Regions from separate parts of the Paenibacillus sp. OSY-SE genome, predicted to be linked through region 2. Evidence: riboswitches for the same ligand, from Rfam matches in the RefSeq annotation. Region 2 holds a riboswitch; each other region holds the start of a gene.
What was found. A riboswitch is a leader RNA that binds a small molecule or an ion and turns the genes downstream of it on or off. The one in region 2 is predicted to bind cyclic di-GMP.

Region 1 (4,292 bases), on a different contig from region 2:
CAGCAAGTGGAGCCCTATTTTAACAGAGGCGATTAAGTACGAGAATGTGGACGTCTACTACAGTACAAGTAACAATGTATCCATGACGACGGGCTCGTGGAGCACCGAACCGCCGCAAGATCTGACGACGGTAAAAGCTCTGAAATTCGTGTTTGCGCAGCAAACTGCTTTAAAACCTGGGGAAACGAAAGTGCTGGAATGGACGATGCGGTCGCCTGTTGGGGCACCGGTCGGAGATGAGGAGATCGCATGGAATTCTTTCGGCTTTACGGCTTCACGGACCGACACAAATACCGACCTGTTGCCAGCCGAACCGCTCAAGGTAGGAATTAAAATCAAGAATAGTCCGAAGGCTGAGATCGGCAATTATGTTTGGTTTGACAAAGATGGCACCGGAATTCAGACGAATGATTCCCATTTAGGCGTCAACGGCGTCAAAGTAGAATTATATGACGCCGACAGTAAGGAACTTCTGGAAGCCACGTTGACAGGTGACGATCATAAAGGGAACCCAGGCTACTATCTGTTTACAGGACTAGATAAAGGTAAATATTTTGCAAAATTCCATCTTCCAGAAGAGTATACGGGGTTCACTAAACAAGGTGCAGGCGATGACAGGAACCTTGATTCCGACGCCAGGCCAGAAGGCACGACGGACATCATTGAGCTCAATAGAGGCGATAAACGCCATGACATCGATGCCGGATTAGTAAAGAGAAAACTCCCGCCTAACCCTGAACCGAAAAAGGGAGCAATCGGAAAATATGTCTGGTTTGATACGAACGGCAATGGAATTCAGGACGATGGGGATACTGGCATCAACGGTGTTACCGTGGAGTTGTACAACAATGAAGGCAACAAGAAGCTCGCTTCCACAGTAACCCGCTCCGTATACTACAGTTCAGTTACGAATTCGGTCTATGATCCTACAGTAACGGGTTCTGTGTATGATCCGACTGTGACTGACTATGTATACAGGTCCGGCTATTATCTCTTCGATAACTTGGATGCAGGCGATTATAAGGTCAAATTCTTTGCACCGGACGGTTATACCTTCACTCTGAAAGACACAGGCGACAATAGGGCACTTGATTCCAACGCTTATAAGGACGGGTGGACAGATGTCATAGCTCTTGCCCAAGGTGAGCATAACATGACAATCGATGCGGGACTCGTTCGCAAACCGGTAGATCCAGTTGAACCTAATAAAGGTTCCATCGGTAATTACGTCTGGTTCGATGCGAACCGCAATGGGATTCAGGATGACGGGGACACTGGCATGAACGGCATTACCATACAACTGTACGATACTAACGGCACATGGTTAAGATCAACGGTGACAGAATCGGTATATAAAGACACGGTTACCGGCGCAGTGTACGAATCAGGCAAACCTGGATACTATCTCTTCGATAACTTGGATGCAGGCGATTATAAGGTCAGATTCATTGCACCGGACGGCTACACTTTCACTTTGAAAGGTGCAGGAGACGATCGTTCACTTGATTCCGACGCTTATAAGGACGGGTGGACAGATGTCATAGCTCTTGCCCAAGGCGAGCATAACATGACAATCGATGCGGGACTGATTCGCAAACCGTCGGCACCAGGCCCAGATCCCGATCCTGATCGACCAGGCGGGTCAGACAATTCCGGAGGGGATCCATCTACACCGAATCCAACGACGGAGCCTGATAGACCGTCTGAGCCATCTAATCCGGATTCAGAACGAGACGAACCTTCCGATGTCAATTATCCAGGAGACAACACTGAAGGAGAACAAGATGAAAATAACGATGACGCTAATGATACCGAGATAGATGGCGATACCGACTCCAAGCCAATAACGGATGAACAGCCAAAATCCAAACCAAAAAATATGGATACGCTGCCTCAAACAGGCGAAGAATCCCCTGTCACACCTGTCATCGGTGTCATCTTATGTACGTTAGCTCTCGTCGCATGGTTAGCACGAAAAAAATTGTTCGCGCAAAGCTAACCAAATAGCCGTCAAGGAAAGATGCCTCACGGCTTGTAACTGCCCAAAATAGTATGTACAACCTTTTCTGATTCATATATAGTGTAAATAGTTACATTGATATTCGAAATGGATAACGGCAAACTCTAGCGAAAGCAGAGGACGCAAAGCCACGGGTCTAATGCATGTGTATACATGCGATGACAGCCGGGTTGCCCTAATTGCGACATTTGTCGTCGCGCTTATTTGAGCGCCGCCGTTAGGGCGGCGCTTTTTGTCGTCGCCCTAACATACCGTTATTCATCTCATTCAAGCATAAATCTTAAAAGTGCGTGTTCAAAAAGGCCGGTTGTCAGCACCGAGAAGGTTACAGGAACTCGAAGCGTATGCTTCCGAAGCGAGCTTTGCTCCGCAAAATTTGTAAGGAGCAGCGCAGTGTAGGCGAGACTACATGAGCAGCGGACTTTTTGAACAACCTCTAAAAGAATGGGAGATGGTATTATGTCGAAACGTGTTGTTTCAATATTAGGCACTTATAACGCTGCGGTATACAGACGACAGCATTATACACAACGAGGAAAGTGGTATGTACCCTTATTCGTCACCATTATGATTGCGGCCTTGTTCTGTTCCTCTCAATCAGCACATGCAGCCAATAAACATCCCGCGACTGCATCAAGCGGCTCATCTGACCTTTATACCCAGACGATTGTGAAGTCAAGTTCGAAGAACCAAACTGATTTCATTGTGCAAGGCGTATCCATCGGCATGAGCGAACAAGCTTTGATTGATGTGTTAGGAGAACCAGCCCGCAAAGATGTAAGCGAATACGGCTTTGAATGGTTTATCTACAATCACAATTATAAGCGGTACTTGCAAGTCGGCGTAAATAACAGCAAAGTAGTAGCTCTCTACACGAACGCCCAAGATTGGACATCCGCGAGCGGCATTCAATTTGGTTCGACGAAATCAGAGGTGGAAGCTGCACTCGGCCCCGCACTCACCAAGATAAAAAAAGGGAACACCAATTATAATTACAAAGACAACGGCGGCAAGCTGAGCATTCATCGAGTTGGCGACCTGTATGCAACCGTATTTTACGATTTGAACCAGCAGGGCACGGTTACGGCGATTCAGCTTATCGCTGCGGAAACGGAATTAGCGTTTAAAGGATACTACGGTACGCCTAGTGAACGCTTGCGTGAAAGCTTTGAACGGGAAGTGTTCGATCTGACCAATGCTATCCGCGTGCGCTACGGCAAGGAACCATACGAGTGGAACGATGTTATTGCGGATACAGCACGCAAACATAGCACAGATATGAAGAGCAGAAATTTTTTCAACCATAACGACCCTGACGGAAAAACACCTTTCGATCGGATCAAAAAGGACGGCATCACTTACAAAGTGGCTGGAGAAAACATTGCAGCCGGCCAGACAAGTGCCATCTTTGTCCACGAGGACTGGATGAACTCTAGCAAGCACCGCAAAAATATAATTGGGGATTATGAACAACTGGGCGTCGGGATATCCTTCGGGGGCAAATCAAATGTGTTCTACACGCAAAACTTTTATACTCCAAATCTTTGACGCCACGCTCCGGACAAGCATGTTACGGACAAGCACGCACAGCCGCCGCATGAATAAGATGTGGCGGCTTTCATTGCAGCTTTCCGCTCCAACTTTAAGTGCGTAATCAAAATGGTCACTTTTCAGCACCGAGAAGGGCCTTAATAATGAGCCGATGTGTCGGATTATCCATCGGTTCGCAAGTAATCAGCGTCAATTGCTTGTCATCCTTGTTCTGATCAAGCACGGACAAGTCTTCCGGTTCGACTATAAACTTCGTATTCACCTTGTATACATAAGTGTTGTTCGTCGTTTCGATCTTAATTTCATCGCCGGCTTCGAGTTCGTCAAGCCGATTGAAGTGCCGTCCGAATGTTTGGCTGCGGTGACTCGCTAGAACGAAGTTCCCCGTTGTGCCCGGCGTGCGATTCGGCACTACGACCCCACTTCCATGCTTCAACGACTGTGCTGTGGCTCCCGCAAGCATCGGCTCCCGCAAATCGATTTTCTCAATCGAGATGGCGCCATATAAAGGTATGCCGTCTATCATCACTTCAGGATCTGGAGCTGGTTCTGGAGTTCGTACATCAGATGTAGGGAGGGATGCTTTAGAGAGTAGAGGCTGTGCCAAGTTATCCGCGTAAGAGCTTTCCTTCGGAATAGCGTCCCATTCGGTCAGCAAATGCAACTCTCGCTGTTGTTCCACATACTGCACCCACTTGGGATAAAAGATTAATATTAAACC
Region 2 (4,292 bases):
ATGCTGTGACAGATACTCCCGGATTTCGGCCGCCGTCATACCGCCTTCCGCCACGATATAGGCGCAAAGCGCCTTCTGACCCGGAGTCTCTTCGAAGTCGATGACAATCGATTCAGTCACCTGCTCGTGAGCATGAATTTGCGCTTCAATCTCACCAAGCTCCATCCGATAGCCGCGAATCTTCACTTGGTGATCCTTACGGCCCACAAATTCAATACTGCCGTTCGGCAGCATCCGCACAAGGTCGCCCGTCTTATAAATCCGTTCCCCTTGCACAAATGGGCTATCGATGAACTTCTCCTGGGTCAGCTCCTCCTGATTCAAATAGCCGCGCGCAACACCCTCGCCGCCGACCCACAGCTCGCCTACCGCCCCTATTGGCTGCAGCTTGCCGTACTCATTCACGACATAGGCAGTCGAGTTCGTAATCGGTGTACCGATGGGTATCGTTCCATCCACCTCGTGCTTCAACTCGAAAGAGGTGGAAAACGTCGTATTCTCGGTTGGGCCGTAAATATTGGATATCGCGATTGGCGCACACTCTTTCGCCGCGCGGTAGAAATGCTTCGGCGACATCAGTTCTCCACCGACGAGCAGTTGGCGGAGCGGAGCGAATATGCGCGGGTTGCGGTCCACCAATTGAATGAACAGCGCCGTCGTCAGGAACATAATCGTCACGCCGTGACGGATAATGGCTTGTTCCAGCTGCTCTGCATCCAATATCGTCGTTTTATCAACCAACACCAGTCCCAATCCGTTCAAGAGCGAGCCCCAGATTTCAAAGGTCGATGCATCGAACACCAGCGATCCCGTCTGCAAGATGCGATCGTCTTGGCCGAACTTCACATAGTTCGTATGTTTGACCAGCCGGATGACATTGCGGTGCGTTACCATCACACCTTTCGGCCGGCCTGTCGAGCCTGATGTGTAAATGATATAGATAAGATCCTCCGGCTGATTGACAGGGGACAGATTATCCTCCAGCTCAGTGGCAAGATCCGGGTCGTCGATGATGACGCGTTCGATTGCGCCGGATAAATAATCGGCCGCTAGCCGGCTCGTCAGTACCAATTGAGTGCCGCTGTCCTCCAATACGTATTGAATGCGGTCCTGCGGGTGATCGGGATCTAGGGGGACATAAGTTCCTCCTGCTTTTAAAATCGCCAGTATCCCTATGACCATTTCCGCGGTTCGCTCTGCCATAATACCGACGGTTTGCTCACGGGTCACCCCCTGCTTCCGCAGACGGCGGGCTAATTGATTCGCCTTTTTGTTCAATTCCCGGTATGTGAGCTCCCGCTCGTCTTCTACAACAGCAACTCGGTCTGGAGCTTGAAGCACCTGCTGTTCGAACAGTGCCTGTACCGTGAAAGTCTTCGGATATTCCACTTGCGTCCGGTTCATATCATGAATCAACTGTCGTTTATCTTGTTCCGTCAGCATTTCCAACTCGCCGATTGTTTTCTGCGGATGCCGTGCCGCCTCTTGAAGGAGCTGCATGAAGTAGACCGCCAACCGTTTTATCGTCGTTTGCTGGAAGTGATTTTGTTCATAATAAATCGTAAATATCGGTGATGTCACACCATCTGCGCCAGCATATTGAAATCTGCCGTGCAGCCCGCTTACGTCTTGGTCCTTCGGAAGCTCGGGACAGATTCCGGCGCCGCACCAGCAATAAGTCGCAACGCCACCGTCCTCTAATGCTGCTGAGCAAGTCATGCTCACTGTGTCAGCGCAGGACGACAGACTGTCATGAATGCTCACGATGCCAGCTATCGTTACGTCGCTCTGGCTAACTATGGTATGAGCGCCTTTGCCGTTCTCCGATCCCACAACATGAAGGGCCACTTGTTCCGAGTTGTAAAACCGGGAAAGCAGTGCAGCCCAAGCCCCGCAAATAACGGATTCCAGCTTGACGGAATGCTCGCTCGAACGCTCGATCAAGAGGCGTACCGTATCCGCCGGCAGCTCAAAAGAATGTGCGTCGTGTCCGGCCAACTTTTCCACTGTCAATTGAATTGAAGCCAATCTATGTCCACTCCTTTATCTCGTTCAACGATAAATCATAAATCGATGAGTCAATTGTTCCACTGTTATGTATTCTACTTGCTTGGTGAACTCTGCATGCTGTGCACAAACCGCCATACTATAGCCTGCTTCAACCCCGGAGTATTGTTTTACATAGTAATCGTCAACACTCCATACGGGATCGCCATGCGGTACAGCAGCGGTTTCTGTCACGATTTCGAGCAAGCTCGGAAGCATGCCAAACCCCATTCCGATCGCCTTGAGACAGCTCTCTTTCGCCGTCCAAATGGTGAAGAACCGTTCCTGGCGCGCGCGATCACCGTCTGTACATGTGAGCATATCCCACTCGCGCGGCGCGCATATAAGACGAGCCACATCCATATCCCACTCTCTCATTCGTTCAATATCAATTCCGATTGGCGCATCATCAACCGCAGCCACGACGATATTTCCTGAATGGGAGACGTTGAAATAAACGGGATTCCCTTTAAGATAGGGCTTGCCGTATTCATTGGTGCGAAAAACAAGCTCATCGTTTCGCTGTCCCAATTTACGACAAAGCAGACTGCGGACCAGAATATCCGCGACGACCAAGCGCTGCCGCTCCTTCTGCTTACGGAGCCTGTCCAGTCTTTTGTATTTTTCAGGAGTAATATGCGGGATTAGTCTGTCAATCAGCCGGTTCATCTCATCGTGAGGAGAACCACCCTCCAATTTCACCAAGACAATATTCATAATCCGATTCATCCTCTAAACGCAAAAAAAAAGACTATTGTCCCCAATAGCCTCGTCACCAAATAAATGTTGATGTACCGCAACATAGAATGGCAACCCGGCCGCCATAATCCGCTTGCTGGATGTTAGGCCCGAGGCTTTGCGTCCTTACCTTTCGATAAGTTTGCCTTTATCAAGTTATATTTCGGTTTTCATACGTATTTGTTTACACATCCACTCACTGGAAATGAATACCTTTGTTCATGAAGACCTATACTAAAATAAAATCTCAAGTGAGTGAGTATGATGAAAAAACTATCTATCTCCAACAATCATGGCTGGGACGAGCCAACACTAGAACAACTGGCTTCCAGCTTGGACGATGCTCAACTCGCCAATCGAGTGCGGGCCATCCAACTCATCATGTCTGGTGCTTTCGCCAAAGACGTAGCCGCGCAGTTGGGCATCCATCGCCAATCCGTATCCGTTTATGTCAAGCTGTTCAACGAAGGTGGCATGGAGCATTTACTTGCCCGCAGCCTCGCTCCAGGCAAACCAAGGTTGCTGTCTCCGGAGCAGGAACGAGAATTGATTCGCCGCATCATCTCCACTCCTTCGCCTTCTGCTCAAGGTGCTTCTCATTGGAGCATGCGCGATATTCATGCCTTGCTGCAGTCAGAATTTCATCTTAAAATGTCACGCACTGGCATTCGCGACATGCTGCGTCGATTAGGTCTAAAGTATACAAAACATGGTTATAAACTTGAGAAACAGATAGAACATCCAACTCAAGACCCATATAATACATCGGAACGTTAAGATGAAAACTTAAACGCCTACCTTCATTTTACTTTCGATTTTTCGACAATGCAAATCAACTTATGTCAAAAAATGATGAATTTTCGGTTATTTTAAGTTTTTTTGTGCGATACAATGCGCTTTGGAGCAGAACAATTATCCAGTTCCATGTTGTTTTCATGAGCGATAGCGATAATGTGATAAAAATGTGAACACTAACGTTTCCGCCCTTTTCCAGAACAGAAACAAGACCGCCTCTCTGAAGCAGACGGTCTTATTTTTCTATCCTACCATTTACCTATTCCATTTGGTGCTGCTGCACCCTAGACCTGAACAGTACGTTCCACGGTATACAGTCTACGGAATGCGGGTCTACGGTCTACGGTATACGGTCTACGGAATGCGGGCCTACAGACTACGCTTGAAACGCTGTAATCCTTCAGGTATTACGTTCATAGTAGGATCCTTTTCTTTTAGCACTTAGCTCCACTCTCCCCTTAGTTCAGAAACTACATTAAGTTGATACATGGCGATACCAGCGCTTGTGCTTGATTATAGCAGCACCTTTTCATTTTCCGAAAAGTAAAAACTTGAGAGCTACATCATAAGATGAATATTTCAGAAAAAGATTTTCAACATAAAGAACGCCAAAGGAGTAACGACCGGAACGGTGCAAAAATCACAACCAAAACCGTCAAACAGTCACAAGAGGAACAGTGCTAGAAATACTGCCAGAATGCTCAATCATCGAC
Region 3 (4,292 bases), on a different contig from region 2:
CCAAGCGGAGCTCGGAGACAAATGTGAAATGAAGGCTTCGTACATCGGAGGTGCCGAGCGCGGCAGCATTAATATTTCGTTGAATTCGCTAGAGCGGATGATTCGGGCGCTTGACGTAAGTATTGAGGATTTCTTCGCGTTCGATACAGCCAACGTAGACGCCGAACGTCTCGGTATCGCCGGCACACTTGAGCTGCATGTGAAGCTGCTTAAGGGCAGGGAACCGGACGACGTGAAGCTTGTCCATCGCATTGCCACAGATATGCTCGCGACATTTGACCGCAGAATGAATACATAAAATGGAGTAAGGGGCCCGCAAGGCCTCTTTTTTGTATCGTCTCACTTTCCCCTTCATTCAGATGACAGTTTTTCTTCCTTTTTAATCGTGACTGTGATGTCTTCTTCTTCTTCGGCTTCTGTTGTATCTAGGAGGGATAACATCGGATGCTCATATGTAGATTAATCCTTCTTGCTTTTGTGCGTTTTGAGCTGCTGCGCTCCTGTCTGTTGGATTTCGTCCAATAGATTGATGAGGTTGTGTGGAGAAAGGAAACTTCCATTGGATACTGTACAGTCAAATGACCTTATATTCGGCTGCTTCACCGGACTAGGATTGATTTGAGCGGAGGTTTTCCAGTGGATTGCACCATTTCCGCTTAACATGTGAATTTCCATTGGATGTTTTCCAATGGCAGTGCTGCTTCAATACGCTTGGTCACCGATAAGCAGCGCTCAGCTGCTACACTGCCCAAAGCTTGGCAACGCGCGCGGTCCCGAAGCGCTCGTTGTGGTGCAGCTGGAGCGAGTCTGAACCCCTATGGTTCCGTTGCATTCGTGAAATGCACGTGATTCGACGTATTGCAGATATGTTGTGCACGACTGAGTGTATTGCAAGGAATTAGTGTTGTTGTGCACGACTTGGACATATTGATTTATTGTGCTCGATTGGGCTTTGGGGCTCTTGCAAAAGGCTCGAGGCAGTACTGTGAAGCGGTACTCGGTGAGAAGGCTTATGAGCCCTGTCCTTACCCTGCCCTTATGTGCACTCTCCCATATAATCAGGAGTGATAACGTCGAGGAAAAGGTACACGTAATATCATACACAAATGACATGACCACAGGAGGGATATGTTACGGAAAAGACAGACGGTCATATCTTGCGCGAACGGCATGACGTAAGCCAATGAGGAGAGTGAACCGAACGCACAAAGGGAGCCGCCTCCTTCTGATGGAAGGGGAGAATGAAGCAAAGGGGCGGTTGAAGCGAATCACCGAAGTGTGATGCCACTGCACGAACGGAACATTTCGTTACTGATCACAACTCGTGATATATGACAATCTTGGAAATGTGAGACATGCAATATACATAATTTCACTGCAATAACCGATAAATGATAGTGAAGGAGCGGCCGCTTCTGAGTGATAGGTTTCGAGAAGAGGATAATTTTCAATTATGTATATGAATATATGAATAAATAATCATGTAATAACAGAAAAAGGCACACCGTTCGAGAGAATGTGCCGCAAAGCTACAGGGGCTAATGTCTTCCTTCCGGCAGATGATGCCAGCCTGTTGCCTGCCATCCTGATTCTTATGATGAAGAAGGTGACAATGGGGGCGCCTTTTTTTATTTTCTTGATTCTACAATATGCACACGATGGAAGGAGAATGACGTAATCATGCGGTTTACTTTTAAAAAGTGGTCTATGTTGCTAATGTCTTGTCTGCTTTTTGTGACTTCCTTCTCAGCAGCCGGTGCAGCCAACCGTCCGACGACGATGGCTCAGAACGGAATGGTAACTACGCCTCACTATTTGGCATCCGCGGCGGCTCTGCAAGCGCTTGAGGATGGGGGCAACGCCGTGGAAGCCGCCATTGCGGCCGCATCCACGCTCGCCGTCGTCTATCCGCACTATACGAGCATTGGCGGAGACAGCTTCTGGCTGATCTACAACGCCAAGACGAAAGAAGTCAAGGCGCTGAACGCGAGCGGGCGATCGGGAGAGAACGTCACCATCGATTTTTATAAAAATAAAGGGTATGACAAAATCCCATCGCGCGGATATCTTGCGGCCAACACTGTGCCGGGGGCGGTATCTGGCTGGGGAGAAGCTTATGAATATGCTAAAAAGTCGATGGACCGCCATTTGCCATGGGACAAAGTGCTGGAACGGGCCATTGGATATGCGGAAAATGGCTACCCGGTAACTCCGAATCAGGAGTACTGGACGAAGCTGAATCTAGATACAAGCGACAAGGAATTGAAAAACCTGCAGCGCTTCGAAAGCTTCCGTGACACCTTCCTGAAGCCGAACGGGGAAGCTTATAAACCAGGTGAAGTCATGGTGCAGAAGGACTTGGCCAAGACATTGCAGACAATTGCGAACAAAGGGGCAGACGCCTTCTATAAAGGTGAAATCGCCGATAAAATCGTCAAGGACATTCAGGAAAATGGCGGAGTGCTGACGAATAAGGATTTTGCCGAGCACAAAGCGGATTGGGTGAAGCCGATTTCTGTCGATTACCGCGGATATACAGCGTACAACGTTCCGCCGAACTCGCAGGGCATGGCGTCATTGTCCATTCTCAACATTTTGAACAACTTTGATGTGAAGAGTATGGGTGAAGGCACGGCCGATTATTACCATGTTATCGTGGAGGCTACCAAGCAGGCATTTGCCGATCGGGACAAGTGGCTGACTGACCCTGATTTCGTTGATATTCCGCTTGACCAGCTGTTGTCTAAGCAGCATGGCCAAGACATGGCTGCCCGCATTGATATGAAGAAAGCGGCAGAATCCGTCAAGCCGCTCGATCCAAAAGGGGATACGGTATGGCTTGGCTTCGTGGATAAGGACGGCAACGCCGTATCTTTGATTCAGAGCCATTACTTTGACTATGGTGCAGGCGTCGTCGCTAAGGACACCGGCGTTATTTTGCAAAATCGGGGCAGCTTCTTCTCCTTGGACCCGAACCATATTAACAAGCTGGAACCGAAAAAGCGCACGTTCCATACGTTGAATCCGGCGATGCTCTTAAAAGGAAATAAGCCATATGTGCTGTACGGCACGCAGGGCGGCGAAGGGCAACCGCAGACACAGACGGCGCTTATTACGCGAATTGTCGACTTCGGATTTACAGTGCAGGATGCGATCGAAGCGCCGAGATGGCTGCATGGACGCAACTGGGGATCCTCGTCGAACGATCTGAAGATGGAAGGACGCGTTCCGCAGGCGGTACGGGATGAACTCGTGAAGCGCGGCCATCCGGTGCAGCCGATTGCCGAATACACGGATACGGTTGGCCAATCGGGTGTCATTCTGATTAATCCGGACACCAACGTCAAATTCGGCGGTGCCGATCCGCGGGGCGAAGGAGCGGCGCTAGGCTATTAATTAAATGGATGTGTGAGACGGAAGACTGCCGGGCAAGTACCGGCAGTCTGCTGCCGTCGCAACGCAATGACGGCGCTAGAGGTAGGAAATGGAGATGAAACCGATGGGAAAGTTGGAACCGTTTCTCAACAAAGCGATGGCTAGAAACGGGTTGTTATCACGGTTTACTGGGAAGCTGGGAAATAAGCTGGCGGCGTGGTTTCTCATCGTCGCATTAATTCCGCTGCTGCTTACATCCCTGTATTTATATCAGTTCAGTTCGAAGCAGTTGGTAGACAAACAAACAGAATCATACGTGAAATTAGTTACAAGTACGTCGCTTATTATGAATCAATGGTTAACGGAGCGCATGTCGCAAATGGACATTTTGTCCCTCACTACAGACATTCGTTCAACTGACCAAGCGGCGAAGGCTGAGTTTATCCAACAATTTACGAAGAGCGCGAACGTGTTTGACGGCAATACATATATCGGTTCAAACGGCATCGTAATTGCGGATACGTTCCCAGACAGTGTCGGCATCGACTTGTCTGAGCGTCCATTTTTCCAGAACGGATTGAAAGGCAAATCAAGCTATACCGACGTTATATTGGCGAAGACGACAGGCAAGCGCTCCATTATCGTCGCATCGCCGGTCAAAGGGAAGCAAGAGAACGTCATCGGAGTGCTGACCGGTCTTATTAACTTCGAGGCGTTCGCCGATCGCTTTCTGCAGGATCTGTACATCGATAACGGAGCGGTCTATCCGATCATAGTCGACAATTTGGGGCAGATTCAGCTGCATCCGAACAAGGAATGGCTCGGAAAAAAAGTGAGCGAACTTGAGCTTGCTTCGGATTTGGGCGGCATTTTGCTGAAGCAGGAGAATGAGGCATCTTCTTACCATTATACAGATA

Region 1: another riboswitch for cyclic di-GMP. It lies ahead of A372_RS0118685 (CAP domain-containing protein); the one in region 2 lies ahead of A372_RS0114780 (4'-phosphopantetheinyl transferase family protein).
Region 3: another riboswitch for cyclic di-GMP. It lies ahead of ggt (gamma-glutamyltransferase); the one in region 2 lies ahead of A372_RS0114780 (4'-phosphopantetheinyl transferase family protein).

What each region holds. Positions count from the first base shown of each region.
Region 1 covers NZ_ALKF01000189.1:73,495-77,786, forward strand. Annotated here, with positions in the region: gene A372_RS0118680 (SdrD B-like domain-containing protein) at 1-1,999, shown strand, start outside; cyclic di-GMP riboswitch class I at 2,107-2,198, shown strand; gene A372_RS0118685 (CAP domain-containing protein) at 2,480-3,568, shown strand; gene A372_RS0118690 (class D sortase) at 3,684-4,292, opposite strand, start outside.
Region 2 covers NZ_ALKF01000182.1:9-4,300, reverse strand. Annotated here, with positions in the region: gene A372_RS0114785 (non-ribosomal peptide synthetase) at 1-2,028, opposite strand, end outside; gene A372_RS0114780 (4'-phosphopantetheinyl transferase family protein) at 2,053-2,763, opposite strand; cyclic di-GMP riboswitch class I at 2,852-2,941, opposite strand; gene A372_RS0114775 (helix-turn-helix domain-containing protein) at 3,046-3,561, shown strand.
Region 3 covers NZ_ALKF01000188.1:85,205-89,496, forward strand. Annotated here, with positions in the region: gene A372_RS0118205 (helix-turn-helix domain-containing protein) at 1-298, shown strand, start outside; gene A372_RS39095 (hypothetical protein) at 689-811, shown strand; cyclic di-GMP riboswitch class I at 1,489-1,581, shown strand; gene ggt (gamma-glutamyltransferase) at 1,681-3,396, shown strand; gene A372_RS0118225 (methyl-accepting chemotaxis protein) at 3,500-4,292, shown strand, end outside.